DNA from 3 places in the Streptomyces sp. R35 genome. Region 1 is predicted to be linked to each of the others. Evidence: riboswitches for the same ligand, from Rfam matches in the RefSeq annotation. Region 1 holds a riboswitch; each other region holds the start of a gene.

Region 1 (10,219 bases):
TCGGTGTCCAGTTGCAGTACCTGCTGGGCGGCATCGTCGTGGTCGAACTGCTCTTCAACTACCCCGGAGCCGGAGCCCTGCTCCTGCAGTCGGCGCAGGACAAGGACCTGCCGACGCTGCAGGCGAGCGCCATGGTGCTGGGCGCCCTCTACATGCTGGTCGTGCTGCTCGCCGACCTCGTCCACCGGCTGCTCGATCCGCGCATACGACTCGGGGGTGCGGTGTGAGCGCCATATCGATCGTTCTCCGCCCCGTGGCGCGGCTGCCCGTCGCCTCCGTCGTCGGAGCCGCCGTCATCGCGCTGTGGGCGGCCGTCGCCCTGCTCTGGCCGCACCTGGTGCCGTACGCACCCGACCGGCAGCGTCCCCAGGACCGGTTCCTGCCGCCGGGAGGCGAACACTGGCTGGGCACCGACCAGTTCGGCCGCGACGTCCTCTCCCGCACCCTCGCCGGAGCGCGCCCCGTCCTGGAGGTCGCACCGGCCGCGACCGCGCTGGCCGTCCTCGCCGGCACCGTCCTCGGACTGGTCACGGGGGGAGTGGGCGGCTGGCTCGACGACATGGTGATGCGCATCGTCGACGCCGTCGTGGTCTTCCCGGCCGTCATCGCCGCGGTGCTGTTCGTGGCGCTCCTGGGACGCTCGACTCCGGTGCTTGTGCTCGTCATCGCGGCCGCCCTCACGACGCTCGTCACGCGCAGCGTCCGGGCGGCGACGCTCGTCGAACGGGAGAAGCCGTACGTGGAGGCCGCCCGGCTGCGCGGCGAGCCCCTGTGGTCGCTGCTCGGCCGCGAGATCCTCCCCAACGTCCGTTCCACCGTGTATGTCGAGGCGACCTCCCGGCTCGGCGACGCGGTGTTCGCCGCCGCGACCCTCTCCTTCCTCGGCCTCGGCCAGCCGCCGGGCTCCCCGGAATGGGGCGCGACCGTCGCCGACAACCGGGTGTGGCTGTCCAACGCGCCCTGGACGGTCCTCGCGCCCGCCCTGGCGATCGTCTCGCTGGTGGTCGGGGTCGCCCTGGTCGCGGACACCTCACGACGGGTGCAGGAGGGTGCGCCATGAGCACGGACGAACAAGGCCTCGTCGTCGAGGGGTTGAGCAGCGCGTACGGATCCGCCCAGGTGCTGTACGACGTCTCGTTCACGGTCGCCCCCGGTGAGATCTTCGGCCTGGTCGGCGAATCGGGCTGCGGCAAGTCGACCCTGGCGTACGCGTTGGCCCGCCACTTCGCGCCGGGCGGGACCGTGCTCGGCGGCGGTGTGCGGCTGGACGGAACCGACGTACTGGCCCTGTGCGGGCGGCAGTTGCGGGCATGGCGGGCGTCCCGGCTCGCCTTCGTGCACCAGGACGCGGCGGGTTCTCTGGACCCGACGATGCGGATAGGCAAGCAGCTGGCCGAAGTTCTGCGCGGCCGTGGCCTGTCCCGCCGTGAGACGGCCGAGCGCGTCGTCGAACTCCTGCGTACGGTACGGCTGCCCGATCCGGAGCGGCTCGTGCGCCGCTATCCGCACCAGCTGTCCGGAGGGCAGCAGCAACGTGTCGTCATCGCCGCCGCCCTCGCCGCGCAGCCGAGGCTGCTGATCCTCGACGAGCCGACGACCGGCCTCGACGCCTCCGTCGAGCACGAAGTGCTCGGCCTCCTCAAGGAGTTGCGGGGCCGGCTGAACGCCGCCGTGGTCTTCGTCAGCCACGACCTCGGCCTGATCGGCCGGATGTGCGACCGCGTGGGAGTGCTGTACGCGGGTCGCCTCGTCGAGACCGGGCGGGTGAGGGAGGTCCTGGACGCCCCCGCGCACCCGTACACCGCGGGTCTCCTGTCCGCCGTACCCGTGCTGGGCACCACGCGGCACGACCGCCCGCTGCGGCCCGTGCCCGGTCGGCTGCCGCTGCCCGGCGAGACCACGGACGGCTGCGCCTTCGCGGCACGCTGCCCGCTGGCCGAGGACGCCTGCCGGGCAGCCGAACCCTCGCTGGACGGCGACGCCGTGCCAGGCCGGGCGGTGCGGTGCCTGCACCCCGGGGAGAGCACGGTGCGCGCTCGTCCGGCGGTCCCCGACGGAACTGCACCCCCGGAGGCAGGCGGGACGCCGCCCGCACTCGTCGAAGTCCAGGACCTTGTCCGGACGTTCGGGCGCACCGTTGCCGTCGACCACGTCGACCTGACGATCCGCGAGGGCGAAGTCCTCGGCCTGGTGGGGGAGTCGGGCAGCGGCAAGACGACCCTCGCCCGCGCCGTCGCGGGCCTCGCTCCCGACGGCACGGGGACCCTGCGGCTGCGGGGCGAACCGCTGCCCGCACACCTCGGTCGACGCGAGGCGCGCGTACGGCGGCGCATCCAGATGGTCTTCCAGAACCCCGACGCCTCACTCAATCCCCGTCACACCGTGCGCACCGTCCTGAGCAGATCGCTGGCCACGCTCGCAGAACCCTCGGCCACCTCCCTCGAAACCCTCCTGGACCGCACCCGCGTCGACGCCGACCTCCTCGACCGCCGCCCGGCGCAGCTGTCCGGCGGGCAGAAACAGCGCGTCTCCATCGCCCGGAGCTTCGCGGGCCGCCCCGACCTGGTGATCTGCGACGAACCCGTGTCCGCCCTGGACGTCAGCGTGCAGGCCGCGGTGCTGGAGGTGCTGGCCGACCAGCGCGACCGCACGGGGACCTCGTACCTGTTCATCTCGCACGACCTCGCGGTCGTCGGCTACCTCGCCGACCGGATCGCCGTCCTGTACCGCGGCGTGATCGTCGAGGAAGGCCCCGCGGCCGACGTACTGCGCGGCCCCTCCCACCCGTACACCGCCCTGCTCGTCGAGGCCGCTTCGCGCCCGGTGGCCACAAGCCCGCCCGACGCGGCGGCGCCCGAACCGGCCACACCACGACCGCGCGGCTGCCGCTTCGCCGGCCGCTGTACGCGGCGGATCGCCGGGCTGTGCGAGGACGTGCCGCCACCGGAACGCGACCTGGGAACAGGACACGTCGTGCGGTGCCATCTGGACCCCGCCGAGCTGCCCGCCGGGATCCCCGCCACCGCCGCGCTCACCGCGGCCGACCCCGTGTGACGCAAGCCAGACCACATACGAGACCGCACAAGAGACCGCCCGTCCCGCACTGCCTCGATCACCGGGAGCCCTCATGCCCCTGACCACAAGCGCCACCGCCGAGGAGTTCGCCGACCTGGTGAACGCGCCCGTCATACAACGCCGTTGGGTGACCGTGGCCACCGGCGGCCACGTCGGCGGCGTCTTCTGGCACACGCGGAAGCCCGCCCTCGTTCTGCTGCACGACGCCGGTTCCAGCGCCCGCGCCTGGGACGAGGTGCTGTTGGCCCTGGACCGTCCCGCCGTCGCCCTCGACCTTCCCGGGCACGGCCGCTCGAGCCGGCGCGGCCGGGGTGACTACCGTCCCCGCCGACTCGCCGCCGCGCTGGAGGAGACGGTTCGGTCCTTCGCCCCGGGCGGCGTACCCGTCGTGGGGCTCGGCTACGGGGCGCTCGCCGCGATCGCGCTGAAGGCGAAGTTCCCGCACAGCGCCGGACGCCTCGTGCTCGTCGACGCGCTGCCCGGCGCGCTGTCGCCGGGCCTGCGTCTGTGGCCCACGCCCAGCCCCGTCTTCGCCGGCCGCGAGGAGGCGGCGACCTGGCTCGACGGGCGCGGCGCGGCGGACGCGGCACGGACGGCCGAACTGGAGACCGAGCAGGCTGCGGACGGCACCTGGGCCTGGCGCCACCACCTCGGCAGCCTGCCGCCGGATGCGCCCACCGTCCTCGACGACGAGACGCTCTGGCAGCAACTCGCCTCCCTGCCCGCCCCGTTGCTCATCCGCACCGACGGCGGCCCGCTGGACACGGCCTCCGTCGCCCGCTTCGGCGCGGACGTACCGGACGGCGAGATCGTCACCATCGAGGCGACCCCGAGCGCCCTCGCCGACACACTGCGCCCGCTCACGCACTGACTCACCCATCCGAAGGAGCACCGCCATGTCACACGACACCGACATCCCCGTCATCGACCTCGCCGCCGCACTGGCCGACGACGCCCCGGACGACCTGCTGGCCGACGTGCGCCGGGCCGCCGAGACCATCGGCATCATCCAGATCGTCAACCACGGCGTACCCGCGGAGGTGATCGCGGAGTTCAACGACGGCTTCGGCCGCATCCTCGATCTGCCCCGTGCGGAGAAGGAGCGGCTGGCCAGCCCCACCGGACACCCCTACCGCGGCTGGCGGCAGTGGCCCGACGACTTCGGACGCCTGGAGCTCGAACGGTTCAACATCGCCCAGTACGACGACGCGGCCGCGGCCGAAGCCGCGGGACTCTCCCCGGAGCACGCCACCCTCTTCGCGCATGCCAACGTGTGGCCGCCGCAGGAGCCCGGCCTCCGTGCCGCGACACACCGCTACCACGACGCGTTCGTCGACGTCGCGCGACGCGTCCTCGGCCTGTACGCGCGCGTGCTCGACGTACCCGCGCACACCATCCCGCTCGGCGACGACGTCTACACGACGCTGGTCGTCAACGACTACCCCAAGTGGCCCCACGACACCGGCACTTCCGACGACGAGAAACTCCTTCTCCTGGAGCATGCCGACAGTTCCGCGATCACCGTGCTCCATCAGGAGGGCGACTACGCGGGCCTGCAGGGCCAGCGTCCCGACGGCACCTGGATCCCGGTGCCGATCCGGCCGGGCGCCCTGCAGGTGTTCACCGGCACCCTGCTGACCAACTGGACGGAGGGCCGGCTGCGGCCCGGGCGGCACCGCGTGGTGGCCGGCGGGTCGGTGACGCGCCGCTCCTCCGCGGTGTTCGTCCACCCGAGCCTGGACACGGTCGTCGAACCGCTGCCGGCGTTCGCCGACCTGGACGGCTCCGACTTCGAACCCGTGTCAGTGTGGGAACGGGCCAGCAGCAACGTCGACGAGTACCTGCGGGTGTTCGGCCGCCCCGAGCAGGTCGCGGCCTGGCGCGAGAACCGCGCCTACGTCGCCGAAGTCACCGCGTGAGCAAGCCGAAGGAGAGCCGGTCATGACCACATTCCCCACCGCGCGCGCCGTCAGGACCACCCCCGAAGGCCTCCTGTGGGAGCCAGGCGAACGCTGGGTACGCGGCCGCAAGGGTGACGTCACCGTCGTCGACAGCCGGCATCCCGTCCTCGTATGGGAACCCGGAGTGCCCGTCCCGCTGTACGCCTTCCCCCGCGAGGAGGTCCGCGAGGACCTGCTCCGCCCGGCGAAGAACCCCCCGACGGGCACGCACACCGGATCGCGGATCTTCTACGACCTTGAAGTCGACGACGAGCTGCTGGAGAACGCGGCCTGGACCTTCCCGGCCGCCGACCTGGCCGACCACATCGCCTTCGAGTGGTTCCGGCGCAGCGGCAAGGGCCTCGACCACTGGTACGAGGAGGAGGAAGAGATCTTCATCCACCCCCGCGACCCGCACAAACGGGTGGATGCCATCCCCAGCAGCCGCCACGTCCGGGTCGAGATCGACGGCACGCTCGTCGCCGACACCCACCGCCCGGTCCTGCTCTTCGAGACCGGCCTGCCGACGCGGTACTACATCCCGCGCGAGGACGTCCGCCTGGAGCTGCTCGAACCCACCGACCACAGCACCGGGTGCCCCTACAAGGGCACCGCCGAGTACTGGTCGTGGCGGGGTGAGGCCGGCGTCCCGCCGAACGTCGTCTGGAGCTACCCGGAGCCGCTGCCCGCGGTGGGCGCCGTCAAAGGCCTCCTGGCGTTCTACAACGAGGCCGTCGACATCACGGTCGACGGCGAACGCCTGGAGCGCCCCGTCACCCCGTTCACCAAGGCGCTCGCGGCGCAGCCGCCGACGTGACGGCACCGGTGGCCGTGATCACGGGCGCCGCCTCCGGGATCGGGGAGGCGGCCGTGCGTCTGTACGCCGCACGTGGACACCGCGTCGTCGCCGTCGACGTGGCGGAGGAGCGGCTTGCCCGGCTCGCCGGGCTCGACGGCGTGGCGGCACTCGCCGGCGACGTGGCGGCCGAGGAGACGAACACAGCGGCCGTACGCCTCGCGCTCGACCGGTTCGGACGGCTGGACACGGCCGTCCTGAACGCGGGGATCGGCGGTGCCGGTCCGCTGGAGTCGCCCGGGGCGATCGAGCGGTTCGACCGGCTCTTCCCCGTCAACGTCCGTGCGGTGGCCCACGGTATCCGGGCCGCCGTGCCGGCGCTGCGCGCGGGCGGCGGCGGGGCGATCGTCGCCACGGCGTCGGTGTCCGGGCTGCGCGGCGATCCGGGCACCTGGGGCTACAACGCGACGAAGGCGGCCGTGATCAACCTCGTGCGGGCCACGGCCGTCGACTACGCGGCGCAGAGCATCCGCATCAACGCCATAGCCCCGGGCCTCACTGAGACCGAGATGACCGCCACCCAGGTCGCGAACCCGGATCTCACCGCGCGGATCCCCGTCCACCGCTGGGCCACCCCGCGCGAACAGGCGGAGGTCATCTGGTTCCTGACCTCGCCCGCCGCCTCCTACGTGACCGGAGTGACCGTTCCGGTCGACGGCGGGCTGAGTGCCAACGGGGGAATCCTGCCTCCGCCGTCCGCCGCGGAGGAACGTCGTTGAGGGCCCTCGCGGGGGGAGTCGTAGACGTGCTCCAGGCCTTGTACCGCCTCCTTGTGCCGGTGTCCGCGCACGTCATCCCGGCACAGGGAACTCTTGACGCCGAGAGAATTGTCGATCTACGGTGAGCGCGAGCTACGAGTTCCGGTGATCAAGCCCTGGCTGGCCGGACGGCAACCCTCGACGCAGCGGGGTGCCCCAGGTGAAGGCTCGGCGGATGTTCCTGTTCTGCAAGTGCGTTCCCACCGGCCCGTGAGCCGGCGACACCCCTAGGAGGACGGCGTGGCAACTGGCCTCGTGCTGTGCTCCCGACGCCATGTGGATCTGCTGCTGGTCTGCAGCTGTCTCTGTCACAGCTGACCCTTTTTCGCTCTTCACTCCCACCTTTCACGCGACAGCGCGCGCTCGGCATGTCCTGCCTGCCGGGGCCCCTTCGTGTTCCCACTCATGCGGAAGCAGAGACCAGCCATGGCACAGCACAGCACCCTCAGACCGTTCCGGTCCCTCGGCGCCATATCCCTCGGCACGGCGTTCCTGGTGGCCCTGACCGGCTGCACGAGCACCAAGAACTCCACCGGCGCCACCGGCACCGGCGGTGCGACGATCACCGTCGGTACGACGGACCAGGTGACCAGCCTCGACCCGGCGGGCGCCTGGGACGCGGGCTCCGGCACCATCGAGAGCGAGGTCTACGCGACCTTGCTCAGCGTGAAGAACGGTGCCACGGAGGTCTCACCGGACCTGGCCACCGGGATCGAGCTGACGGGGGCCAAGGAGTACACGGTCACGCTGAAGAAGGGCCTGAAGTTCGCCAACGGTCACCAACTGACCTCCTCCGACGTCAAGTTCAGCTTCGACCGCACGTTGAAGATCGCCGACGAGAACGGTCCGTCGTCACTGCTGTACAACCTCGACTCCGTCGCCGCCCCGACACCCACCACCGTCGTCTTCACCCTCAAGTCCGCCAACGACACGCTGTTCCCACAGGTGTTGTCCACCGCGGCCGGCTACATCGTCGACGAGCAGGTCTTCCCTGCGGACAAGATCCTCGACGACAAGGCCATCGTCGCGGCCAAACCCTGGAACGGCCCTTACGGCGTCACGAGTTACGACAAGAACTCGCTGGTCTCCTTCACCGCCAACAGTGCCTACGCGGGTCAACTGGGCGCCCCGAAGACCAAGAACGTCCAGCTCAAGTACTACACCGACGCCAGCAACCTGAAGCTCGACGTCCAGCAGGGCACCGTCGACGCCGTCTACCGCACGCTCACCACCGCCGACCTCGACGACCTGTCCAAGAAGAAGGACATCAAGGTCCACACCGGGTCCGGCAACGGCATCCGCTACGTCGTCTTCGACTTCCGGACACAGCCGTACGGCACCAAGACCAAGAACGCCGACAAGGCCAAGGCGCTGGCCGTGCGGCAGGCCGTCGCCGACTCCGTCGACCGGGCCCAACTCGCCCAGCAGGTCTACAAGAACAGCTATCAGCCGCTGTACAGCTCCGTGCCCGACGGACTCACCGGCGCCACCGACTCGTTCAAGTCGCTCTACGGCGACAAGAAGGGCGGCCCCGACAAGGCAGCTGCCGCCGCACGGCTCAAGAAGGCGAAGGTGAGCACCCCGGTCACCCTCAACCTCCAGTACAACAGCGACCATTACGGCTCGTCCTCGGCCGACGAGTACGCGCTGGTCAAGACCCAGCTCGAAGCCACCGGACTGTTCAAGGTGAACCTGCAGTCCACCGAGTGGACCCAGTACGGCAAGGACCGCATCAAGCACCTCTACCCGCTCTACCAACTCGGCTGGTACGCCGACTACTTGGACGCGGACAACTACCTCTCGCCCTTCTACTCGGCCAACAGCTGGGTCGCCAACGACTACTCCGACCCCGCAGTACGCGAGCTGATCAAGAAGGAGGAGACGGAGACCGACACCGCCAAGCGCGCCGAACTGCTCAAGCAGGTACAGGACAAGGCCGCCGCGTCGGTGCCGCTGCTGCCGCTGCTCCAGGGGTCCACCGCGATCGTCACCCGTACCGACATCAGCGGTGTACCGGACGAGCTGAACAGCGCGTACACCTTCCGCTGGGCAGGACTCGCGAAGAAGTGAGCACTCTGACGCAGGACACCCCCGGCGCCGTCGTCACCCCGGCCGACGGCGCCGCCGGGTACGGTCTCGCCCGCTACCTGGTGGTCCGCTTCCTCCTCATCATCCCCACCGTGTTCGTGCTGGTCAGCCTGGTCTTCTTCCTGATGCGCGCCACCGGTGACCCGATCAGTGCCGCCTTCGGCGACCGGCTCACCCCGGACCAGCTCCAGGCGAAACTGCACCAGGCGGGCTACGACCGGCCGTTGCTCACCCAGTACCTGGACTATCTGAAGTCCCTGGCGACCGGCGACTTCGGCCACACCGTCACCGACAACGAACCGGTGACCCACGTGCTGGGCACCTACGGCGCCGCCACCGTCGAACTCGCCTTCTACGCCCTCATCGTGGCCCTCGTCGTGGGAGTCCCCCTGGGCATGGTCGCGGCCTCCTACCGGGACCGCGCGCCCGACGCGGCGCTTCGGCTGTTCGCCGTCCTCACCTATGCCACCCCCGTGTTCTTCGTGGGACTGCTGCTGAAGCTCGTCTTCGCGATCCAGCTCGGCTGGCTGCCCGCGTCAGGCCGGGCGAGCACCGACGTCCAGCTCTTCCTGCAGAACCAGACCAGCACGACGGGGCTCTACCTCGTCGACGCCCTGCGCAGCGGCGACGGGGCGGCCGTCGCCGACGTCCTGAGGCACGCCGTACTGCCCGCCCTGGCGCTGGGCCTGCTCGTCGCCGGCATCCTGCTGCGGCTGGTCCGCACGAATCTGATCGGCACCCTCGGCGCCGACTACGTCGAGGCCGCCCGCTCCCGAGGCGTGGCGCCTTTCCGCCTGGTCACTCGGCACGCAACCCGGCCCGCCCTGATTCCCGTCGTCACCGTCCTGGGGCTCCAGGTCGCCGGGCTGCTCGGCGGAGCGGTGCTGACGGAGACCACCTTCGAGTGGAAGGGCCTCGGCTACGAACTCGCCCACTATCTGACGGTGCGTGACTTCCCTGCGGTGCAGGGCATCGTGGCGCTGTTCGCCGTCGTCGTGGCGGTGACGAACTTCCTCGTCGATGTGGTCGCGGCGCTGATCGATCCCCGAGTGAGGTACTGAGCCGTGGCCCAACTCCTCGTGCGACGGCCGACCTTGCTGCCGGACCGTCTTCGCGTGCGGCTGCGTACCGGCGGTGCGGTGCAGCGCGCCATGCTGCTCACCGGTGCCGTACTCACCGCAGTGTTCGTCCTCGCGGCGCTCCTCGGACCGCTGCTCGCCCGGTACGGATACGCCCAACTCCAGGACGGCGGGGGGTTGTTCGGGTCGCAGCAACACCCCAGTAGTACCCATCCGTTGGGCACCACCATCGCGGGGTACGACGTGCTGTCCCGCACGGTGTGGGGCGCCAGGACCGCGCTGGAGATCATCCTCGCCGCGCTGCTGCTCTCGGTGGTCCCGGGCACCGTTCTGGGCCTGGCCTCCGGCTATCTCGGCGGCCGCCTGGACCGGTTGCTGGTGGGGCTGGCCGACGCGCTCTACGCGTTCCCGCCGCTGCTGCTC
Region 2 (10,219 bases), 7.6 Mb from region 1:
GCCGAGGATGCCGTACGCGTCGGGGTTGACGATGATCCGGTCCGCGGGCGCCTTCGCCGAGCCCCCCGCCTCGCCGGTGGTCACCGCCGCGATCCCCCGGTACCCGGACGCCGGGGCGCCGAGCAGCCCCGCCATCCCCTCCAGTGACTTCGGTACGAGCACGACGACGTGCCGCGACCAGTCGGTTCCCCACGCCTGGGACACGGCGGGCACGGCATGGTCCGCGAGGTCCGCGTACGCGCGCAGCCGCTCGCCGGTCTGCCCGACCCCGAGGACGAGGCTGTGCGCGCCCCGTACGACCGTCACGGCCCCCTGCTCCCACAGCTGCTCGCCCGACTTCTTCGCGGGCTCGTCGGAGGCGACCCGCCAGGTGCCGTCGGTGCGGGTCAGGCTCAGTGTGCGGGCGGCGGTGACGGGCGCGGTGTCGTACCCCTTGATCCGGTAGCGCAGCTCGGCGTCGGCCGTGGCCCGGTCGCCGGAGCGGTGGAGGGCGGTCAGGTGATACGACCAGGCCGTCAGCGGGACAGCACCCAGGTTCGCGAACTCGGCGGTCCCGGCGGCCGATTGATCCGTTGCCCGGTACGCCGGCTCGTCCCGGTCGAGGACCGCCACCGCCCGCCGGTCGAGCACCCGCTGCACCGCGGCCGCCGCCGTGTCCGACGGCGCCCGCCCGCCACAGCCGACGAGCACGGCAAGCAGCAGCACCAGGGAGAGCCCCGCTCGCGACGCACGCCTTCGACCAGCCATGTTGCCGATCGTACGGCGGGTTCGCCCGGTGGTCAGACCCGTGTCACGGACGAGATCGGCATCATGCCCACCGGGTCGTAGCGCACCGGGGCGCCCGGGTAGGGCGCGTGGATCACCTGGCCGTTGCCCACATACATCCCGACGTGGCTGGCGTCCGAGCGGTAGGTGACCAGGTCACCCGGCCGCGCCTGGGAGAGCGGCACCTGCCGTCCGGCGTACCGCTGTTCCTGTGAGGTGCGCGGCAGACCGACTCCGGCCCGCGCGTACGACCACTGCATCAGGCCCGAACAGTCGAAGCCGCTCGGCCCGGTGGCACCCCACACATAAGGGCGGCCGAGCGCCGAGCGTGCCGCGGCAACGGCGGCGGCCGCACGCGCCGAGGACGGAACCGCGCCCCCGAGGTCGGGCATGTCGCCGCGCGCGGAACGCGACGCCCGGTCGTAGGCGGCGCGCTCTGCGTACGGCAGGGAGTTGAGCAGCTCCTGCGCCTTGGCCAGTTTTCGCTCGACGGTGCGCTTGTTCTGGGCGACGACCTTGCGACTGTGCTCCAGTTCGGCGAGTTTGCCGGTGGCCTCCTCGCGTTTCTGGGCGAGGTCGCGCATGGCGAGCTGGAGGTCCTTGAGTTCGCCGGCCTGGTGGGCGGTGATCCGGTCGAGGGCGGCGGCCTTGGCGAGGTAGTCGTCCGGGTTGTCGGAGAACAGCAGCGCGAGCGAGGGGTCGAGGCCGCCGGACCGGTACTGGGCCCCGGCGAGCGAACCGAGCGCGTCCCGCATGGTGTTGATGCGCTCCTGCTGGCGGGCGATCTCGTCCTGCGCCGTGGTGACGTCATCGCGCAGCGAGTCGGCGCGCTCGTCGGCCTTGTTGTACGCCTCGGTGGCCTTCTCCGCCTGCGCGTAGAGGCGGTCCACCTCGGCCCGGGTGTCGTCCTGCGGTGCTGCGGCTGCCGGCAGCGCGGCGAGCGCCGCGAGCGCGGCGGACATCACGCAGACCGCGATACCGGCGACGCCGGCGCCCCGGTCGAAGCCGGACGGTGCAAGGCGGCGATGGGACCCCACGAGTAGCCGCTCTCCCTTCCGCTGACGGTCCCCCGGAATCGGGGGAAACGCGCCAGACAGTAGCCGTGCGACTACACACCGGCCAAAGACGTCCGCGGGCACACAAAGTGACGCCCCGCCGGAGACGCAGGTCACCGACGGGGCGTGGGGTCAGCGGGAGTTACCGCAATTCGCCCGTTTGGGCGGCGTGGCAAGGGTCGCTTCAAGGGGGCATACGTCAGATCCGGAGGCCGGAACCGTCAGATGCGGACGCCGAACTCGAACGTCATGTTGCTGATCGCCTCGTAGCGCACGACCGTGCCGGTGCGCGGGGCGTGCAGCACCTGGCCGTTGCCCGCGTAGAGGCCGACGTGGTGGTAGTCGCCGTAGAAGATGACCAGGTCGCCGACCTTGAGGTCGCTCTGCGAGTAGATGCGCGTACCGGCGTTGGCCTGCGCCTGCGAGGTGCGCGGGATGGTGACACCGGCCTGGGCGTAGGCCCAGGACGTCAGGCCCGAGCAGTCGAAGGAGGAGGGGCCGGAGGCGCCGTAGACGTAGGGCGAGCCGAGCTTGGTCTGTGCGGCGGAGAACGCGGCGGCGGCGCGGCCGGAGGCGGACGAGCTGTTGCCGAGGTCGACTCGCTCGCTGGCCCGGGTGGAGCGCTCCTGCTCGGCGGCCGCGAGAGCCGCCTTCTCCTTGGCGGTCAGCGTGTTGAGGAGCTTCTGCGCCGAACCGAGCTTGTTCTGGACTTCCTTCTTCTTCTTGGCGAGCTCCGCCCGGGTGTCGGCGAGGTCCTTGAGCTTGTCGGCGGCTTCCTTGCGCTGCTGCGCGAGCGAACGCTGCTTCTCCTGGACCTTCTTCAGCGCCTCGACCTGCTGAGCGCTCAGCTGGTCCATCGTGGACGCCTGGTCGAGGTAGTTGTCCGGGTCGGAGGAGAGGAAGAGCGCCACGGAGGGGTCGATGCCGCCGGTGCGGTACTGGGCGCTGGCCATCGAACCCAGGCCGTCGCGCAGCTCGTTGAGCTCTTCCTGGCCGCGGGCGACGTTGTCCTGCAGGGTGCTGATCTGCTTCTGCAGCTTGTCCTGCTTCTCCTTGGCCCCATCGAGCTTCTCGGTGGCCTGCTCGGCCTCCTCGTAGAGCTTGTCGACCTTGGCCTTGACCTCGTTCTTGCTCAGCTTCTCGCTCGGCGCGGCGTTGGCCGCATTCGCGCTGAGGGCCACGGCAGCGGCGGCGGCGGTGGTGAGCACGGTCACACGGGTGCGGCTCGGCTGCTTGGGTCGACGGTGGGACGCCACGAAGGCGAGCTCCTTCTTCCTTCAGCCGCCTGCCGAATGCGCCAGCGGGCGGTGCCCCTTCGCCGTCACTCCCAATGAGTGATCACCCGAGCGGAGGTTCGAGGCCTGACCCTAGTGACCTTCTTGTGATCAGTTCAAATCCTCATAGGAAAAATCTCGGTCACCGAGCGCATTCTTTGCCGACAACTCACATGCAGTAATGCGCGTTTGACACTACGTTGCGTGAAGGTCGGCTCAATTCGGGCATTGCGCCTGGACGTTACGCATGGGACTTACGTTGCCTATGAGGCTTACGGCCCAGATGGGAAGCCGCTGTTCAGCCGCGCGAAAAGCGCTTGAGAAGCACCACCGAAGCGACCGGTCGCGCACCCGCCTTGGCGATGCCGTCGGCCACCTCACGGTCGGTGGAGACGACGATCACCGGCCGCCCGGGCGGCTCGGCGCGCACCAGCTGGCGGATCAACTCGTCCGCGGTGACGCCGGGCTTGGAGAACAGCACCCGCACCCCGCGCGGCGGCGCGAGCAGCACGGGCGCGGCCAGCTCGGCCCCGTCGAAGACACAGGTCACCTCGGCGCCGGTCTGCGCGGCGAGCTGCGAGAGCTGCCCGAGGAGCCGCAGCCGCTGCTTTTCGAGCGGCATCTGCGGATAGCCGGTCTTGGTGACGTTGTAGCCGTCGACGACCAGATGCGCCTGTGGCAGCGCGAGCAGTTGGTCGAGGATCGCGGGATCGTTTTCGGACAACGCCCGGGCGGCGATGTCTTTTGGCGTCATCCGTCCCGGTTCGACCGCATCCACGGTCTCCGCGGGGCGCACGGACACGGGCGGCAACGCCAGCTCCCGCCGCAGCCCTTGGGTCGCCTCCAGCACGGTGTCGAGCAGCAGCCGTACACGCATGTCCTCGACACTGCGCCCCTCGCGCGCCGCCTTGCGGGTGGCCTCCAGGGCCGCCTCGGCCTCCGCGAGCCGCGCCTTGAGCCGCCGGGTCTCGCTCTCGGCGGCGGACACCTGGGCCTGCCCCTCCGCCCGGCCGGTGTCCATCTCGCCCTGGAGCTTACGCAGGGCCGCCTCGCCGCGCTTGACGTCGCTGAGGGCCCCGCGCAGCTTGCGGTGAAGCGATTCCGCTTCCTTCTTCGCGGCCTCCAACTCCGTGCGCATGCGCTCGGTTTCGGCCTTGATCTGTCCGCGCGCCTCGGCGAGCTCCTCGCGCAGCCGCTCCAGCTCGGCCCGGCTCTCCTCGTCGGCACGCTCGGCGTCCGCCCGCAGGGCCTCCTCGCCCGCGGCGGCGACCAGCTTCACCCAGCCCGTGGGGCGCAGCACATAGGCCGCGGCCGCCACGTCCAGCGGATCCGCGGCCGGGGGCGGCGCGCCCGAGTCGAGGGCACCGGTGAGTTCCGGTTGCGCCTCTCTCAGCTTCTCGGCGATGCGCTGTCTGAAGAGAGGCTCCGTCTCCAGGGCCGCCGCCATCGCGTTACCGGCGAACTTGGCCCGCCGACTGGGGGTGAATCGGGCATACTGCCGCAATTGGGCGGGTAGTTCACCGATCGTCAGCCCACCGAACCCGTCGGAGACGATCTGTACGACCCGCCGGCGCACGCCGTCGGGCAGCGGACGGTCGAGCACCTCAGCGGTGCCGTCGTCCGGCTCCCCGCCTGTGGTCTCCACCATCCGTCACCCCAATATCCGTGCGGGGCCCGCTCCCTCAGGAGCCGGCGCCCGGCCTGTCCACGAGTTCCACCTGATCCACGGCATTGCACCAGCGGCACCGCACCGACTCGATGGTCTCACTGACCACCTCGCGCTCTTCGACCTTCGGCTCACCGGCCAGGTCGAGGTGCACATACTCGACGACCTTCGACGAGCGGGTCACGTCGAACCGCGTGAGGTTGCCGCAGAGCGTGCAGCGCCAGCGAGTCTTGGCATCCGGCAGGGGAACCGTCATGTGGCAGTCGCTTTCCTTCTAGTGTCCGTCCAGCGCCAGTCTCCCGGTGCGTGTGGCTCGTAACCCTAAGGCCTGGCGGGTACCCGACGCTCGGCCGTCCACGGCGGCGAGGCGGTCTGTGCTCATCGGTCCCGTTACGCCATGCTCTGCACCATGATCAGCAACGCGATGACGGCGGTCGGCAGGGCGATGCGGAGCCAGTCCGCACCGGTGACATACGGGCTGATCGCCCTGTGCTGCCTGATCTTCGTGATCGGCCCGGCGTCGGGCCTCAATCCGGCGTACGGCACCGGGGACGAGCTGCTGGTCGCCCAGCAGGCCTACTTCCGGCGCTGGGGCGTGGTGCCCACCGAGCTCTTCGGCGGAGCCCCGCGCGAAGCCCTGACCCCCGCCACAGCCCTGTTCATCCATGGCAGCTGGCTCCACCTCCTCGGCAACATGCTCTTCTTCTACGTCTTCGGGGCGATGACCGAGGAACGCATGGGCCACATCCAGTTCGCCTTCTTCTACGTCGGCTGCGGCTACCTCGCCCTGCTGGGCTACGCCGCCGCCAACGCCGCCTCGCAGCAGTCCCTGGTCGGCGCCTCCGGGGCGATCTCCGCGGTCCTCGGCGCGTTCCTGTACCTGTTCCCCAAGGCCCGGGTGACCAGTCTCTTCCCGTTCCTCTTCTTCCTGCCGCTGCGCTTCCCCGCCTGGGTGGTGCTGCCCTTCTGGGTCACCCTGCAATGGCTGGCGGCGGGCCGCGGCACCTCCGGCCCCGGGGTCGCCTATCTGGCCCACCTGGTGGGCTTCTCGCTGGGGTTCGTCTACGCATGGGTGCGTTTCGGCCGGGCGACTAGAGTGAAGGCCCCAGCGACCGCCCCCGAGGGAGAGAACCAGCCGTGATCACCGCGATCGTCCTCATCAAGACCAGCGTGGACCGGATCCCCGAGATCGCCGAGTCGATCGCCGCGCTGGACGCTGTCAGCGAGGTCTTCTCCGTCACCGGCACGTACGACTTGATCGCCATGGTCCGGGTGAAGGCCCACGACGACCTCGCGGACGTCATCCCCGGCCGGATCAGCAAGATCCCGGGTGTCGAGGCCACGGACACCCACGTCGCCTTCCGCACGTACTCCCAGCACGACCTCGAGGCGGCGTTCGCGATCGGCCTCGACAACTAGTTCTCGCCCCCGCCGCCCCTACCCGTCCCATCCCTGGGGGCTGCGCCCCCAGACCCCCGCTGAAAAGATTGCGCAGTTCCCCGCGCCCCTTTTAGGGGCGCGGGGAACTGCGCAATCTTTTAGACCAGCCGACACCCAACCGATGGCTCAGACCGCGGGGACGCAGCGGCCGTCCTCCGTGCGGTACTGCCACTTCGCACCGTCGCGGACGAGTTCCCGCACGGCGGTGACGAAGCGCTCGACGTGCTCGTCGGGGGTACCCGCACCGAAGCTGACACGGATGGCGTTCAGGGACTTCTCGCCGGGCGCGGCCTCGGGGGCACCGCACTCCCCCTGGGTCTGCGGGTCGCTGCCGAGGAGGGTGCGCACCAGCGGATGGGCGCAGAACAGACCGTCGCGCACCCCGATGCCGTACTCCGCGGAGAGCGCCGCGGCGAAGTGCGAGCTGTTCCACCCCTCGACGACGAAGGAGATCACGCCGACCCGCGGGGCCTCGTCACCGAAGAGGGAGAGGACGCGCACCTCGGGGACCTCGGCGAGACCCGCGCGGACCGTGTCGATCAGGTGCTGCTCACGGGCGACGAGGGTGTCGAAGCCGGCCTCGGTGAGGGCCTTGCAGGCGGACGCGATCGAGTAGACGCCGATCACGTTCGGCGAGCCGGCCTCGTGCCGGGCGGCGCTCTCGTGCCACTCCACGTCCACGCCACCGTCCGTACGGCGCGACACCTTACGGCTGGCGCCACCGCCCGCGAGGTACGGCTCGGCCTCGCGCAGCCAGTCGGAGCGGCCGGCGAGCACACCGGAGCCGAAGGGCGCGTACAGCTTGTGGCCGGAGAAGGCGACCCAGTCGACGTCCAGGTCACGGACGGACACCGGGTGGTGCGGGGCCAGCTGCGCGGCGTCGAGGACGATACGGGCGCCGTGCGCGTGTGCGGCGGCGGCCAGCTCGCGCACCGGCCACAGCTCACCGGTGACGTTCGAGGCGCCGGTGACGCAGACGAGGGCCGGGCCGTAGGGGTCGCGGTCGGCGAGGGCGCGCTCCAGCGTCTCGACGGCCTGGCGCGGGCTGCGCGGGGCGTTGAGGTAGGTGACCCGAGCGTCCTTCCACGGCAGCAGGGACGCATGGTGCTCGGTCTCGAAGACGAAGACCTGGCAGTCGGCCGGAAGAGTGGCGGCGAGCAGGTTGAGCGAGTCGGTGGTGGAGCGGGTGAAGACGACCTGGTCGCCCTCACGGCAGTCCAGGAACTCGGCGACGGTCTTGCGGGAGTTCTCGAACAGGTCGGTGGACAGCTGCGAGAGGTAGCCGGCGCCACGGTGCACGCTGCCGTAGTAGGGGGCGTACGCCGCCACGTCGTCCCACACCCGCTGCAGGGCCGGGGCGCTGGCGGCGTAGTCGAGCGCGGCGTAGGTGACCTCGCCACCGGTGACGAGCGGGACGGTCACATCTCGCCCCAGAACGGGCAGAGGGGCACAAACGGTCTGGTCGGCGGCAGCGATGGAGACAGACATGGCGAGCTCCTGTGAGAGGCAGGCGGGATCGCTGCGCGAGCGGGTACACCGGGGTACGGGCGGCTCAGCGCAGGAAAGGCGAAAAAGGTGAAAAGGGGTACGCGGAAGTGGGGCGCTACGCCCTATCGCATTCGCTTGCTCACAGAAGGCTCCCTCGAACGACCAGGACCCCTGGGCTGTATCCACTCAAGTGAGTGGCGAGGGGTCCGCGCTTGCCGTAGACCTCGCTGCCTACGACCTGGTCTTCACCCGGGGCACCCCGCCACGGACGGAGGGTTGCCGGACAGTCGGCCGGGGCCTCATGACTGTCACTCATGACCTGATACAGCATCTTGCCAGAAGATCTTCGACGCGCAAGGCGCAGTCCAGGATCCGGACTGCGCCCCGCATCACATCGCATACGGCGGAAGAGCCGGCGTACGGCGGGGCGGCTCAGGCGCTGCTGGCCGCCACCCACCGCTCAAGAGTCCTCTTCGCGGCCCCGGAGTCGATCGACTGCGCCGCCTTCTCCATCCCGGCGCGCAGCTGGTCCACCAGGGGCACGTCGGTAGGCGACAGGGCCACCAGAGCCGCCGCCGAGTTCAGCAGGACCGCGTCCCGCACCGCGCCCGTCTCGCCGTCCAGGAGCCGTCGGGCGACCCCCGCGTTGTACTCGGGGTCGGCGCCCCGCAGTGCCTCCACCGGGACGATCTCAAGGCCTACGTCCCGCGGGTCGAAGGCTTCCTCGGTCACCTTGCCGTCGCGGACGACCCACACCCGGGAGGTGGCCGTGGTCGTCAGCTCGTCGAGGCCGTCGTCACCCCGGAACACCAGCGCGGACGAGCCGCGTTCGGCCAGTACGCCGGCGATGAGCCCCGCCATCCGGGTGTCGAAGCAGCCGACCGCCGAGGCGGTGACCCGGGCGGGGTTGGTCAGCGGGCCGAGGAGGTTGAACGAGGTCGGAATCCCCAGATCACGCCGGACCGCGCCGACGAACCGCATCGAGGGATGGAACTTGGCCGCGAAGCAGAAGGTGATCCCGGCCTCCTCCACCACCTGTGCCACCCGCTCGGGCGACAGGTCCAGGTTGATGCCGAGCCGCTCCAGTACGTCGGACGAGCCGCTCGCCGAGGACGACGCCCGGTTGCCGTGCTTGACGACCTTCGCCCCGGCACCCGCGATCACGATGGCGGACATCGTCGAGATGTTGACCGTCTTGGCCCGGTCTCCGCCGGTACCGACGATGTCGACGGCCGGCCCGGGGATGTGCAGCGGCTTCGCGTGGGCGTACATGGTCTCCACGAGGCCGGTGATCTCCTCGACCGTCTCGCCCTTGGCCCGCAGCGCCACCAGGAAGCCCGCGATCTGGGCGTCCGCGGCCTCACCGCTCATGATGCGGTCCATGGCCCACGCCGTGTCACCGGCGCTCAGGTCCTGCCCGGCGAGCAGCGCGCTCAGTACGTCGGGCCAGGAACGGCCCGCCGCGGTGTCGCCTCCAGCGGGGTTCACAGCGCTCATAAGCCGCTCCTGGGTCGGTCCCCGGAAAGGGACTCTGTGTGGGTCCTTGTGGGACTCCTTGTGGATGAGAACACCCTATCCAGGCCCGGGGACGGCAAAGAGCCCCCGTCCATGCACTGGACGAGGGCTCTTGCCGTGGCGATCAATGACGATCGGTCAGAGGATCAGTGGTGGCCGTGGCCGCTCGTGATCTCCTTGTACTCCTCGACGGTGGGCTTGGGGATCTGGTTGTCGTCCCCGTAGAAGCCCTCGCTGAGCTTGGCGCGCAGCCGCTGCGTGCCCGGCACCTTGCGCTCGACACCGTTCTCGTCGACCGTCGGGCCGATCTCGGCCGGCTTGTACTGCTCGTGCGCCGTGAGGGCGTGCAGCGCCGACTGCGGAAGCGGCTCGTGGACCTCGATGAACTCACCGTGCGGCAGGCGCTTGATGATGCCCGACTCACGACCGTGCAGCACCTTGTCCCGGTCGCGGCGCTGGAGGCCGAGGCAGATCCGCTTGGTGATGAGGAACGCGAGGACCGGTCCGACGAAGAAGAAGATCCGGACGAACCAGGTGACCGTGTTGATCGAGAGGTGGAAGTGCGTGGCCCAGAGGTCGTTGCCACCACCGATCAGCAGCCCCATGTACAGGGTGATCCACGCGACGCCGACACCCGTACGCGTCGGTGCGTTGCGCGGGCGGTCCAGGATGTGGTGCTCGCGCTGGTCGCCGGTGACCCAGGCCTCGATGAACGGGTAGACCGCGATCGCGACCAGCACCAGCGGGAAGATCACCAGCGGGATGAACACGCCCAGGACGAGCGTGTGGCCCCAGAGGTTGATCTCCCAACCCGGCATGAAGCGGATCAGGCCCTCGGAGAAGCCCATGTACCAGTCGGGCTGGGCACCGGTGGAGACCTGGTCCGGCCGGTAGGGGCCCATGGCCCAGATCGGGTTGATCTGAGCGATGGCCGCGATGGCCGCGATGGCACCGAAGACCAGGAAGAAGAAGCCGCCGGCCTTGGCCATGTAGACCGGAAGGAGAGGCATGCCGAC
Region 3 (10,219 bases), 5.6 Mb from region 1:
CCGGGCGTTCGGTCACCTCGGTCACCCGGTGCGAGGTGTGCGGCCGCAGTGACCGTACGTGATAGGTGAGGTCGAGAGCGGTGTTCAGTGTGACCGTGAGGATCACCTGGGCCGACCTCCCCCGAAGAGAATCATCAAGTGGACGCCCGGCAGGCGCTGGTACGCGCTGACCCGTTGTCCGGAGGCTCGATCATGTCAAAGACAACGGCGGTCGGCCCAGTCCCGTGGGCCAACCGCCGTGCTTGAACAGGCAATTGTTGTACGTCGGTAGCCATTCGCCGTGCGCCGACAAGGGGCCAATCAGCCCAGTTGGGGCTCAACCACCCATTCGCCCCTGCGCATCACGCCCTTGATCCCGAAGTCGGCGTCGAGAAGCACCAGGTCGGCGTCCTTGCCCGGCTCCAGGGAGCCCACCTTGTCGTCCATGCCGAGCAGGCGGGCGGGGTTGGCGGAGAGGGCCGCCACGACGTCCTCGACCGGCAGCCGGTCGATCGTCACCGCGCGCTTGAAGGCACGGTCGAGCGTGAGCGTCGAGCCCGCGATCGAACCGCCCTCCACCAGACGGGCGACGCCGTCCGCGACCTCGACCTCCAGCGGGCCGAGCATGTAGCGGCCGTCGCCGAAGCCCGCCGCGTCCATGGCGTCGGTGATGAACGCGACCCGGTCGGCGCCCGCGTGATGGAACGCCAGCTCCAGGGAGGCGGGGTGCAGATGCGTGCCGTCGTTGATCAGCTCGACCGTGACCCGCTCGTCCTCCAGGAGGGCCGCGATCGGACCGGGTGTGCGGTGGCCGAGCGCCGGCATCGCGTTGAACAGGTGCGTCGCCACGGTCGCGCCCGCGTCGATGGCCTTCTGCGTCTGCTCGTACGTCGCGTCCGTGTGCCCGATCGCCGCGATCACCCCGTGCTCGGCCAGCAGGCGTACGGAGGCGATGCCGCCCGGCAGTTCGGTGGCGAGCGTGACCATCTTGGCCCGGCCGCGCGCCGCGTCGATCAGCTTGCGGACCTCCGCCGGATCCGGGTCGCGCAGCAGTTCCTCGGAGTGCGCGCCCTTGCGGCACGGCGAGATGAAGGGGCCCTCGAAGTGGATGCCCGCGATGTCGCCCTGCTCGGCCAGCTCGGACAGCAGCCCGGCGCGCTGGGCGAGCCCGTCCATGTCACCGGTGACGGTGGAGGCGACGACCGTCGTGGTGCCGTGCAGACGGTGCGTGTGGACGCCCTTGAGGACTTCCTCGACGGTCCCGGAGGTGAAGGAGGCGCCGCCGCCACCGTGGTTGTGGAGGTCGACGAAGCCGGGGACCAGCCAGTGGCCCGATACGTCGATGATCTCCGCGTCGGCGGGACCGCTCCCGACGATCCGCGCGCCCTCGACGAGCACGCGGCCGCCGTCCACGATCCCGGTGGGCAGAACCACCCGGGCGCCGGCGAGAACCTTTCTTGGGGCCATCAGGTGGTTACCTCCGAGCGGTCGGTGATGTCGGTTTCGAGTAGATCCCAGGCCAGCAGCCCCGCGCCGAGGCAGCCGGCCGTGTCGCCGAGGGCCGCCGGGACGATGCCCGGCAGCTTCTGGAAGGTGACGCGCCGCTCGACGGCGGCCCGCAGCGGTGAGAACAGCGTCTCCCCGGCCTCCGCCAGGCCGCCACCGATGATCAGGGTGCGCGGGTCCAGCAGAGTGAGCGCGGTGACGAGCCCGTCGGCGAGCGCGTCGACGGCCTCCTGCCAGACCTGTACGGCGCGGGGGTCCCCGGAGTCGACCGCCTTCGCGCAGTCCGCCGCGTCCGCCTCCGGATCGCCGGACGCCTCCGCCCAGGCCTGGCTGACGGCCGCCGCGGACGCGTACCGCTCCAGACAGCCGTGCTGCCCGCACGGACACGGGGTCCCGCCGGGGCGTACGACGATGTGGCCGATCTCGCCCGCGAAGCCGTGCGCGCCCTCCTCGACGCCGCCGTCGATGCCGATGGCGCCCGCGATGCCGGTGCCGAGCGGGACGAACAGGAACCGGTCCGCCCCCTGTCCCGCGCCGATGCGGCCCTCCGCGAGCCCGCCCGTGCGCACGTCGTGCCCGAGCGCGACGGGTACGCCGCCCAGCCGGTCGCCGAGCAGCCGGCGCAGCGGGACGTCGCGCCAGCCGAGGTTGGCCGCGTACACCGCGATGCCGTGCGCGGCGTCGACGATGCCGGGGACGGCGACTCCGGCGGCGACGGCGGGCCCGCCGAGGTGCTCCTCGCCGTACGCACGCAACTCGGCGGCGAAGCCGAGGATCGTCTCGACGACAGCCTCCGGACCGCGCTCCCGGCCGGTCGCCCGGCGTGCCTGGTACAGCAGGTCGCCGTCGGCGCCCACGAGGGCGGCCTTCATCCCGGTGCCGCCCACATCGAGGGCGATGACATGTCTCACGGGGGACAGTGTCGCCCCTTACCCCAGGAGAGATCTAGTCCACTCACGTGGTGTAGACCTTGTATCCGCATGCCGAGACGGATGCAACGGACGCACAAGCAAATGCGGCCAGGGTCGGCCAGGGGCCGGCGCGTGCTGGCCGGGGGTTGGGAGACAGAGCAGTGCAGCGGCGTAGGACAGGACTGATCGCGGTGGCGCTTGCCATGGGCATGACGGCGACACTCGCGGGCTGCGGCAGCTCGGACGGTTCCTCGGAGGTGACCCTGAAGCTGGTGGCCGCCGACTACGGCGACTCCTCGGCCAACAGCTCCCAGAAGTACTGGAACAAGCTGGTCAAGGAGTACGAGGCGGACCACCCGGGGGTCAAGGTCGAGGTCAGCGTCTACTCCTGGACCGACGTCGACCGCAAGGTCAAGGAGATGGTCGCGGCGGGCGACGCGCCCGACATGGCGCAGATCGGCGCGTACGCCGACTACGCCGCGAAGGGGCAGCTCTACAAGGTGGATGACCTGCTCTCCATACCCGTCGAGGCCAACTTCGTCCCGCAGCTCACGGACGCGAGCCAGACCCAGTACGGCATGCCGTTCGCGTCCTCCACGCGGCTGCTCTTCTACAACAAGACGCTGTTCTCCGAGGCCGGCCTCACCCCGCCGCAGAGCTGGAGCCAGCTCGCCGCCGACGCCAAGGTGCTCAGGGCCAAGGGCGTCAAGTTCCCCTACGCGCTGCCGCTCGGGCCCGAGGAGGCGCAGGCCGAGACGATGCAGTGGCTGCTGAGCGGCGGAGGCGGGTACACCGACGACGTCGGCACGTACGCCATCGACTCGGCGCAGAACATCAAGACGTTCACCTGGCTCAGGGACGAACTGGTCGGCAAGGGGCTCACCGGGCCCGTCGCTCCCGCGAAGCTGAACCGTGCGGACGCGTTCGAGGCGTTCGCGCGCGGCGAGGTCGGGATGCTCAGCGGGCACCCCACGCTGATGCAGATGGCCGCCAAGAAGGGCGTGGAGTTCGGCATGGTGCCGATGCCCGGCATCGACGGCAGGACCAAGGCCACGATGGGCGTCGCCGACTGGATGATGGCCTTCAAGAAGAACGGCCACGGCAAGCAGGTCGGCGACTTCCTCGACTTCGTCTACAACGACAAGAACGTGCTCGCCTTCTCCCACGAGTACGACCTGCTGCCGGTCACCTCGTCCGCGTCCGACGCGATGGCCGGAGACCAGGACGACCAGGACCTCGCCCCGTTCCTGGACGAGCTCCCTTCCGCCGAGCTGTACCCCGTCGGCAAGACGTCCTGGGCCAAGATCAGCGCCGACATCAAGAAGCAGATCGCCAAGGCCGTGAGCCCTGGGGGCAGCCCGACCGGGGTCCTCAGCTCGCTCCAGAACGAGGGGACCATGGCGGACAGCGCGGGCTGACGCTGTCAGTGGCGGGGGTTACGGTGCTGTCCATGGAGGACCTCACGTCGCGGGAGCAGGGGATTCTTGCCATGGAGCGCCGCGGGTTCCCTGGGCCGGGAGCCAAGGAGCGCGCGATCCGGGAGCAGCTCGGCCTGCCCCCCATCCGCTACTACCAGCTCCTCAACGCCCTCCTCGACGACCCCAGGGCCCTCGCCCACGACCCGGTAACGGTCAACCGCCTCCGCAGGGTCAGAGACTCCCGCCGGGGAGAGCGCTGAGGGGTTCCCGGGTTCCTCCCCGTTCGGTTGTGTGTCGGGTGCGGGTGGGTGGGGGCTGGTCGCGCAGTTCCCCGCGCCCCTTAAAAGAACCCCGGGCGGGCCGGCAGTTGTTTAGGGGCGCGGGGAACTGCGCGCCCAGCCCCCACCGTCCCGCAGCCGACGAACCACCCCGTCTTCAAGGGGCGCGGGGAACTGCGCAATCTTTTAGGGGGGTCTGGGGGCGCAGCCCCCAGGGATGGGACGGGTAGGGGCGGCGGGGGCGAGGACATGACCTGATGAGCCATGGGTGCGTTCGGGGTCGCGCGGATAGGGTCGGCACATGGGCAGCCATGCGGAATCCACGGACTCCATGCCGACACCCGCGACCCCCGCGGGACGCGACGGCCTCGACGCCATCCTCGCGCGGCCCGCAAGGGCAGTGATCGCACTCGACTTCGACGGAACACTCGCCCCGATCGTCCCCGACCCGGAACAGGCCCGCGCCCACCCCGCCGCGGTCCCCGCCCTCGCCACCCTCGCCCCCAAGGTCGCCTCCGTCGCCGTAGTCACCGGCCGCCCGGCCGGCGTAGCGGTCCGCCACGGCGGCTTCGCGGGCGTACCGGGCCTGGAACACCTGGTCGTCCTCGGCCACTACGGCGCCGAACGCTGGGACGCCGTGAGCGGCACGGTCAACGCCCCCGCCCCGCACCCCGGCGTCGCCGCCGTCCGCGCCGAGCTGCCCGGATGCCTCGACAGGATCGGCGCCTGGCAGGGCACGTGGATCGAGGAGAAGGGCCGCGCCGTGGCGGTGCACACGCGCCGCGCGTCCGACCCCCAGGCCGCCTTCGAAGCCCTGCGCGAGCCCCTCACCGACCTGGCCACCCGCCACGGCCTGATCGTCGAACCGGGGCGGATGGTCCTGGAGTTGCGCCCGCCGGGCATGGACAAGGGGGTCGCCCTCCTGGAGTACGTCCGCGAGATCGGCGCCGAATCCGTCCTCTACGCCGGCGACGACCTGGGCGACCTGCCCGCCTTCGCCGCCGTCGACAAGCTCCGCTCCGACGGCATCCCCGGCCTCCTCGTCTGCAGCGGCAGCTCCGAAGTCGCCGAACTCGCCGACCGGGCCGACCTGGTGGTGGACGGCCCGCCCGGCGTCGTACGACTGCTGTCCGCGCTCGCGGCCCGACTGGACTGACGACTGGACTGACTGGCGCCTGTGTTGACGGGGCCGCTCAGGCCTCCAGCTCGTGCAGCTGTTCCAGGAACCACTGGGCCGGCGGCAGAGCGGTCGCCGCGGCGGCCAGCCGCTTGGTGCGCTCGGCCCGTTCGTGCGGCGGCATCGACAACGCCTCGTGCAGCGCCCGCGCGGTGCCGATCACGTCGTACGGGTTCACGACGATCGCGTCCTCGCCGAGCTCCTCGTACGCCCCCGCCTCCCGCGACAGCACCAGCGCGCACCCCTCGTCGGAGACGACGGGCACCTCCTTGGCGACGAGGTTCATGCCGTCCCGGATGGGGTTGACGAGGGCCACGTCGGCGAGCCGGTATGCGGCCAGCGAGCGCGCGAAATCGTCCTTGACGTGCAGGAGTACGGGGGTCCAACCCGGCGTTCCGTACGCTGAGTTGATGTCGTCCGCCAGGCTCTGCACCTCGGCCGTGTAGTCCCGGTACACGGCGAGGTCCTGCCGTGAGGGGTACGCGAAGGCGACGTGCACGACGCGCTCGCGCCACGACGGCAGGTCATCGAGCAGCTGCCGGTAGGCCAGCAGCCCGCGCACGATGTTCTTCGACAGCTCGGTCCGGTCGACCCGCACGATCGTCTTCCGGCCCTCGCCGATCTCCGCCCGGAGGGCCGCCATGCGCTCCTCGACATCCGCCTCGTGCGAGCGGCGCCGCAGGAAGTCGGCGTCCGCGCCGAGCCCGTGCACCCCGACCCGGGTGTCGCCGAGCCCGCCGACGAGCTCGTCGGCGCACGCGGTGAACGCGTCCGCCCAGCGGCGGGTGAGAAACCCGAGCCGGTCCGCGCCCAGCATCCCGCGCAGCACCTGCTCGGAGATGTCGTCGGGCAGCATCCGGAAGTAGTCCACCGGCGCCCACGGAGTGTGCGAGAAGTGCCCGATCCGCAGGTCGGGCCGCAGCTCGCGCAGCATCCCGGGGACCAGGGTCAGGTGGTAGTCCTGCACGACGACCACGGCGCCCTGATCCGCCTCCTCCGCCAGCGCCTCCGCGAACGCCCGGTTGTACGCCTTGTACGACCCCCACTGGCGCCGGAACTCCGCGTCGAAGACCGGCTCCAGCGGGGTCTGGTACAGCATGTGGTGGACGAACCAGAGCACGGAGTTCGCGATGCCGTTGTACGCGTCGGTGTGCACGGTGGCGTCGATGTCGAGCATCCGTACGCCGTCCTCGCCGACCCCGCGCCGCACCGCCTCGCGGTCACCGTCGCCGAGTGCCGAGCACACCCACAGGGCGCCCGCGTCCGGGCCGATCGCGGACAGACCCGAGACCAGCCCGCCGCCGCCGCGCTTGGCTTTCAGCGAGCCGTTCTCGTCGACCTCGTAGGTGATCGGGCCGCGGTTGGACGCGACCAGGATGCGGTGGGCGCCCTGCGCTTTTTCGCCCTGCGTTGAAGCCATGCCTCGAAATCTAGCCCCCCGCCTAAACGCTCAAACGTTCACTTCGGCCGTATGCGAGGTCGTATGTGATCTCACGGCCGGCGGGGGCTGGTCGCGCCCCGCGGCGGAGCCGCAGATGTCACAGCCCCGCGCCCCTATCGGGGCCCGGTCTACGCGGCCCTTCGTTTCCTGTACTCGGCGATTTCGGACATCGGGGGGCGTTCCTCCGTGTCCACCGAGTACGTGCGCGGCTCGAAACCCTCCTTGCCGCGTTCGAACTGGGTGAGGGACGGGCGGATCATGTGGCCGCGGGCCAGCCTCAGCTGGGCCGTGCGGTAGATCGCGGCGGACATGCGGCCCAGCGCCTGGCCGTCCTGGTGGCGGTGTTTGCGGACGCCGACGTCGACCTGGGCGAGGGCGTCCAGGCCCACGAGGTGCAGGGCGTCGACGAGCATGCCCAGCTCGACGCCGTACCCGACGGGGAACGGCAGCTGTTCGAGCAAGGAGCGGCGGGCCGCGTACTCGCCGCCGAGCGGCTGGACGAAGCCCGCGAGCTGCGGCCAGTGCATGTTCAGCAGGGGGCGCGCCATGAGTTCGGTGACCCGGCCGCCCTGGCCCGCCGCCCCGCCCAGCGGTCTGTCGTACATGGCCTTGACCAGGTCCACGCCCGGGTCGGTGAGCAGCGGGCCCACGATCCCGGAGACGAAGTCGGACGAGAATTCCTTGAGGTCCGCGTCGATGAAGCAGACGATGTCCCCGCTCGTCACGAGCAGCGACCGCCACAGGACCTCGCCCTTGCCGGGCACGGTCGGGATCCGCGGCAGGATCTCGTCGCGGTGCACGACGCGCGCGCCCGCGGCGGCGGCGACCTCGGAGGTACGGTCGGTCGAGCCCGAGTCGACGACGACGATCTCGTCGACGAGGGGCACCTGTTGCATCAGGTCGTGGCGGATGACGGCGACGATCTCGCCGACCGTCTCCTCCTCGTTGAGGGCGGGCAGCACTACGCTGACCGTCGATCCTGAGGTGCGTTTGGCGGCCATGAGCTTGTGGAGCGGGCGGTCGGTAACGGACCAGGAGCGTGTGCTCAGCCAGCGCTCGACTTCTTCCAGCACAGTCTGCGGCTCCTCACTGTCTGGTCACACACTCTCATCAGCATGTGATCCATCTCGCGGTTCGGACGACTATCTCAACTGTCCTGGCCTTCGGTTACAGTCTTGAACAACGCGGATGACCATCGCATGTCCTGGATCATCAGCACGTACTGTGTTCAACAGTTCAACAATCAAATACCGCTCATCCAGAGGGGCAGAGGGATACGGCCCGATGAAGCCCCGGCAACCCTCCAGCCGGTCTCGTACGACTACGTTGTCGTCGCGAGGCTCCCGGCTTGGGAAGGTGCCAAATCCGTCTCACGGCGAAGTGCGCCGTGAGGAAGATGAGGAGAAAGGGCCTCGCCTCCATGGCTGCGCAGACAGTTGCAAGCACCACGAACACGGGAATCTCCGCCGACTCGGCCAACTCCGTGGACCTCGGTCCGGCCGCCGCGCTTTCCTGCCGCGAGTGCGGCCACCGCGTCCCGCTCGGCCCGGTCTTCGCCTGCGAGGAGTGTTTCGGCCCGCTGGAGATCGCGTACGACTTCTCGGCCTACGAAACCGAAGAACTCCGCAAGCGCATCGAAGCGGGTCCCGCGAACATCTGGCGTTACGCGCCCCTCCTGCCCGTCCCCGCGGACGTCGCCGAGAAGCCGAACATCAACCCCGGCTGGACCAAACTCGTCCAGGCCGACAACCTCGCGCGCGAGCTCGGTGTCGACGCCGGCAAGCTCTTCGTGAAGGACGACTCCGGCAACCCGACGCACTCCTTCAAGGACCGCGTCGTCGCCCAGGCCATCGAGGCCGCCCGCGCCTTCGACTTCACCACCCTCTCCTGCTCCTCCACCGGCAACCTGGCCGGCGCGGTGGGTGCCGCCGCCGCCCGCGCCGGCTTCCGCTCCTGCGTGTTCATCCCGCACGACCTGGAGCAGGGCAAGATCGTCATGGCCGCGATCTACGGCGGCGAGCTCGTCGGCATCGAGGGCAACTACGACGACGTGAACCGTTTCTGCTCCGAGCTGATCGGCGACCCCGCCGGCGAGGGCTGGGGCTTCGTCAACGTCAACCTGCGGCCGTACTACGCGGAGGGGTCCAAGACCCTCGCGTACGAGATCTGCGAGCAGCTCGGCTGGCAGCTTCCCGACCAGCTGGTGATCCCGATCGCCTCCGGCTCCCAGCTCACCAAGGTCGACAAGGGCCTCCAGGAGCTGATCAAGCTCGGGCTCGTCGAGGACAAGCCGTACAAGATCTTCGGCGCCCAGGCCGAGGGCTGCTCGCCGGTGTCCGTCGCCTACAAGGCCGGCCACGACGTCGTACGCCCCCAGAAGCCGAACACCATCGCCAAGTCCCTCGCCATCGGCAACCCGGCGGACGGGCCGTACGTGCTCGACATCGCGCGGCGGACGGGTGGGGCCGTGGAGGACGTCAACGACGAGCAGGTCGTCGACGCGATCAAGCTCCTCGCCCGGACCGAGGGCATCTTCGCGGAGACCGCCGGTGGAGTGACCGTGGGTGTGGCGAAGAAGCTGATCGAGAATGGTCTCCTCGACCCGACCCTCACGACCGTCGTCCTCAACACCGGCGATGGTCTGAAGACGCTGGACGCGGTGGCCGGTACGGGGCTGACGGCGACCATTCGTCCCAACCTGGAGTCGTTCCGGGAAGCTGGGCTCGCGTAAGTAGGGCCGTTCTCTTTCTGCGGGCCGGTGGGGGCTGGTCGCGCAGTTCCCCGCGCCCCTTTGGGGGCGCTCCACCTGACCGGAGGTCACAAGGCATGAGCGTCAACGTTCGCATCCCCACCATCCTGCGCACCTACACCGGCGGCAAGGCCGAGGTGAGTGCCGAGGGTGGGACTCTCGCCGAGGTCATCGCCGACCTGGAGAAGAACCACACGGGTATCGCCGCGCGCGTGCTGGACGACCAGGGCAAGCTGCGCCGCTTCGTCAATGTGTACGTCAACGACGACGACGTGCGGTTCGAGCAGGGGCTGGAGACGGCTACGCCGGACGGTGCGGGCGTCTCGATCATCCCGGCCGTCGCCGGAGGCTGATCGCTACCCTCGGTAACGCCGAATACGCAGTGTTCATCGAATTGCCCTCTCCGTGAGAGAAACGGAGGGGGCAATTCTGCATGGTTGAGCGGGGTACAGTTGGGGAACCCGCTTCGCTATTCATGCCGGATGCATATGAGTACCTGTGCGACACCCGACAAGAAGTAGCCAAAGTGCCCCTCCTTTTTGAGCCTTTTATGGCATATACGGGGCCCGACTTGCCCTGAAACTTCGCAAGTCCTCCGCATTTTCCCGATCGGCGATGCCCAGAATTCTCGTCCGATTGACCTGTTGCAGACGGCAGTTGGACAGATACATTCAGCCGCGGTCGACGCGTTCCGGCGCACACCCCCAATCGTTGGGGGGTGAGGTCTGACCCGGATCCGCGAAGTGTGGATCTGTGCAAG

What was found. Region 1 has a riboswitch for S-adenosylmethionine ahead of AB5J50_RS47975 (ABC transporter substrate-binding protein). Riboswitches for the same ligand answer to the same signal wherever they lie in the genome.
Region 2: it holds a riboswitch for S-adenosylmethionine, as region 1 does, so the genes downstream of both, AB5J50_RS14195 (aminotransferase class V-fold PLP-dependent enzyme) here and AB5J50_RS47975 (ABC transporter substrate-binding protein) in region 1, are expected to answer to the same signal.
Region 3: it holds a riboswitch for S-adenosylmethionine, as region 1 does, so the genes downstream of both, thrC (threonine synthase) here and AB5J50_RS47975 (ABC transporter substrate-binding protein) in region 1, are expected to answer to the same signal.

What each region holds. Positions count from the first base shown of each region.
Region 1 covers NZ_CP163440.1:10,653,435-10,663,653, forward strand. The annotation lists gene AB5J50_RS47940 (ABC transporter permease) at 1-227, shown strand, start outside; gene AB5J50_RS47945 (ABC transporter permease) at 224-1,060, shown strand; gene AB5J50_RS47950 (dipeptide ABC transporter ATP-binding protein) at 1,057-3,054, shown strand; gene AB5J50_RS47955 (alpha/beta fold hydrolase) at 3,128-3,946, shown strand; gene AB5J50_RS47960 (2-oxoglutarate and iron-dependent oxygenase domain-containing protein) at 3,972-4,994, shown strand; gene AB5J50_RS47965 (DUF427 domain-containing protein) at 5,017-5,832, shown strand; gene AB5J50_RS47970 (SDR family NAD(P)-dependent oxidoreductase) at 5,829-6,590, shown strand; SAM riboswitch class IV at 6,721-6,830, shown strand; gene AB5J50_RS47975 (ABC transporter substrate-binding protein) at 7,056-8,699, shown strand; gene AB5J50_RS47980 (ABC transporter permease) at 8,696-9,778, shown strand; gene AB5J50_RS47985 (ABC transporter permease) at 9,833-10,219, shown strand, end outside.
Region 2 covers NZ_CP163440.1:3,055,255-3,065,473, forward strand. The annotation lists gene AB5J50_RS14160 (hypothetical protein) at 1-747, opposite strand, end outside; gene AB5J50_RS14165 (NlpC/P60 family protein) at 780-1,802, opposite strand; gene AB5J50_RS14170 (NlpC/P60 family protein) at 2,042-3,076, opposite strand; gene AB5J50_RS14175 (NYN domain-containing protein) at 3,393-4,742, opposite strand; gene AB5J50_RS14180 (hypothetical protein) at 4,777-5,016, opposite strand; gene AB5J50_RS14185 (rhomboid family intramembrane serine protease) at 5,170-5,901, shown strand; gene AB5J50_RS14190 (Lrp/AsnC ligand binding domain-containing protein) at 5,898-6,179, shown strand; gene AB5J50_RS14195 (aminotransferase class V-fold PLP-dependent enzyme) at 6,327-7,688, opposite strand; SAM riboswitch class IV at 7,892-8,008, opposite strand; gene trpD (anthranilate phosphoribosyltransferase) at 8,121-9,185, opposite strand; gene AB5J50_RS14205 (cytochrome bc complex cytochrome b subunit) at 9,350-10,219, opposite strand, start outside.
Region 3 covers NZ_CP163440.1:5,102,107-5,112,325, reverse strand. The annotation lists gene AB5J50_RS23340 (1-phosphofructokinase family hexose kinase) at 1-106, opposite strand, end outside; gene nagA (N-acetylglucosamine-6-phosphate deacetylase) at 301-1,446, opposite strand; gene AB5J50_RS23330 (ROK family protein) at 1,446-2,396, opposite strand; gene AB5J50_RS23325 (ABC transporter substrate-binding protein) at 2,558-3,814, shown strand; gene AB5J50_RS23320 (DUF3263 domain-containing protein) at 3,847-4,074, shown strand; gene otsB (trehalose-phosphatase) at 4,394-5,248, shown strand; gene AB5J50_RS23310 (trehalose-6-phosphate synthase) at 5,286-6,689, opposite strand; gene AB5J50_RS23305 (glucosyl-3-phosphoglycerate synthase) at 6,839-7,783, opposite strand; SAM riboswitch class I at 7,962-8,113, shown strand; gene thrC (threonine synthase) at 8,131-9,441, shown strand; gene AB5J50_RS23295 (MoaD/ThiS family protein) at 9,537-9,812, shown strand.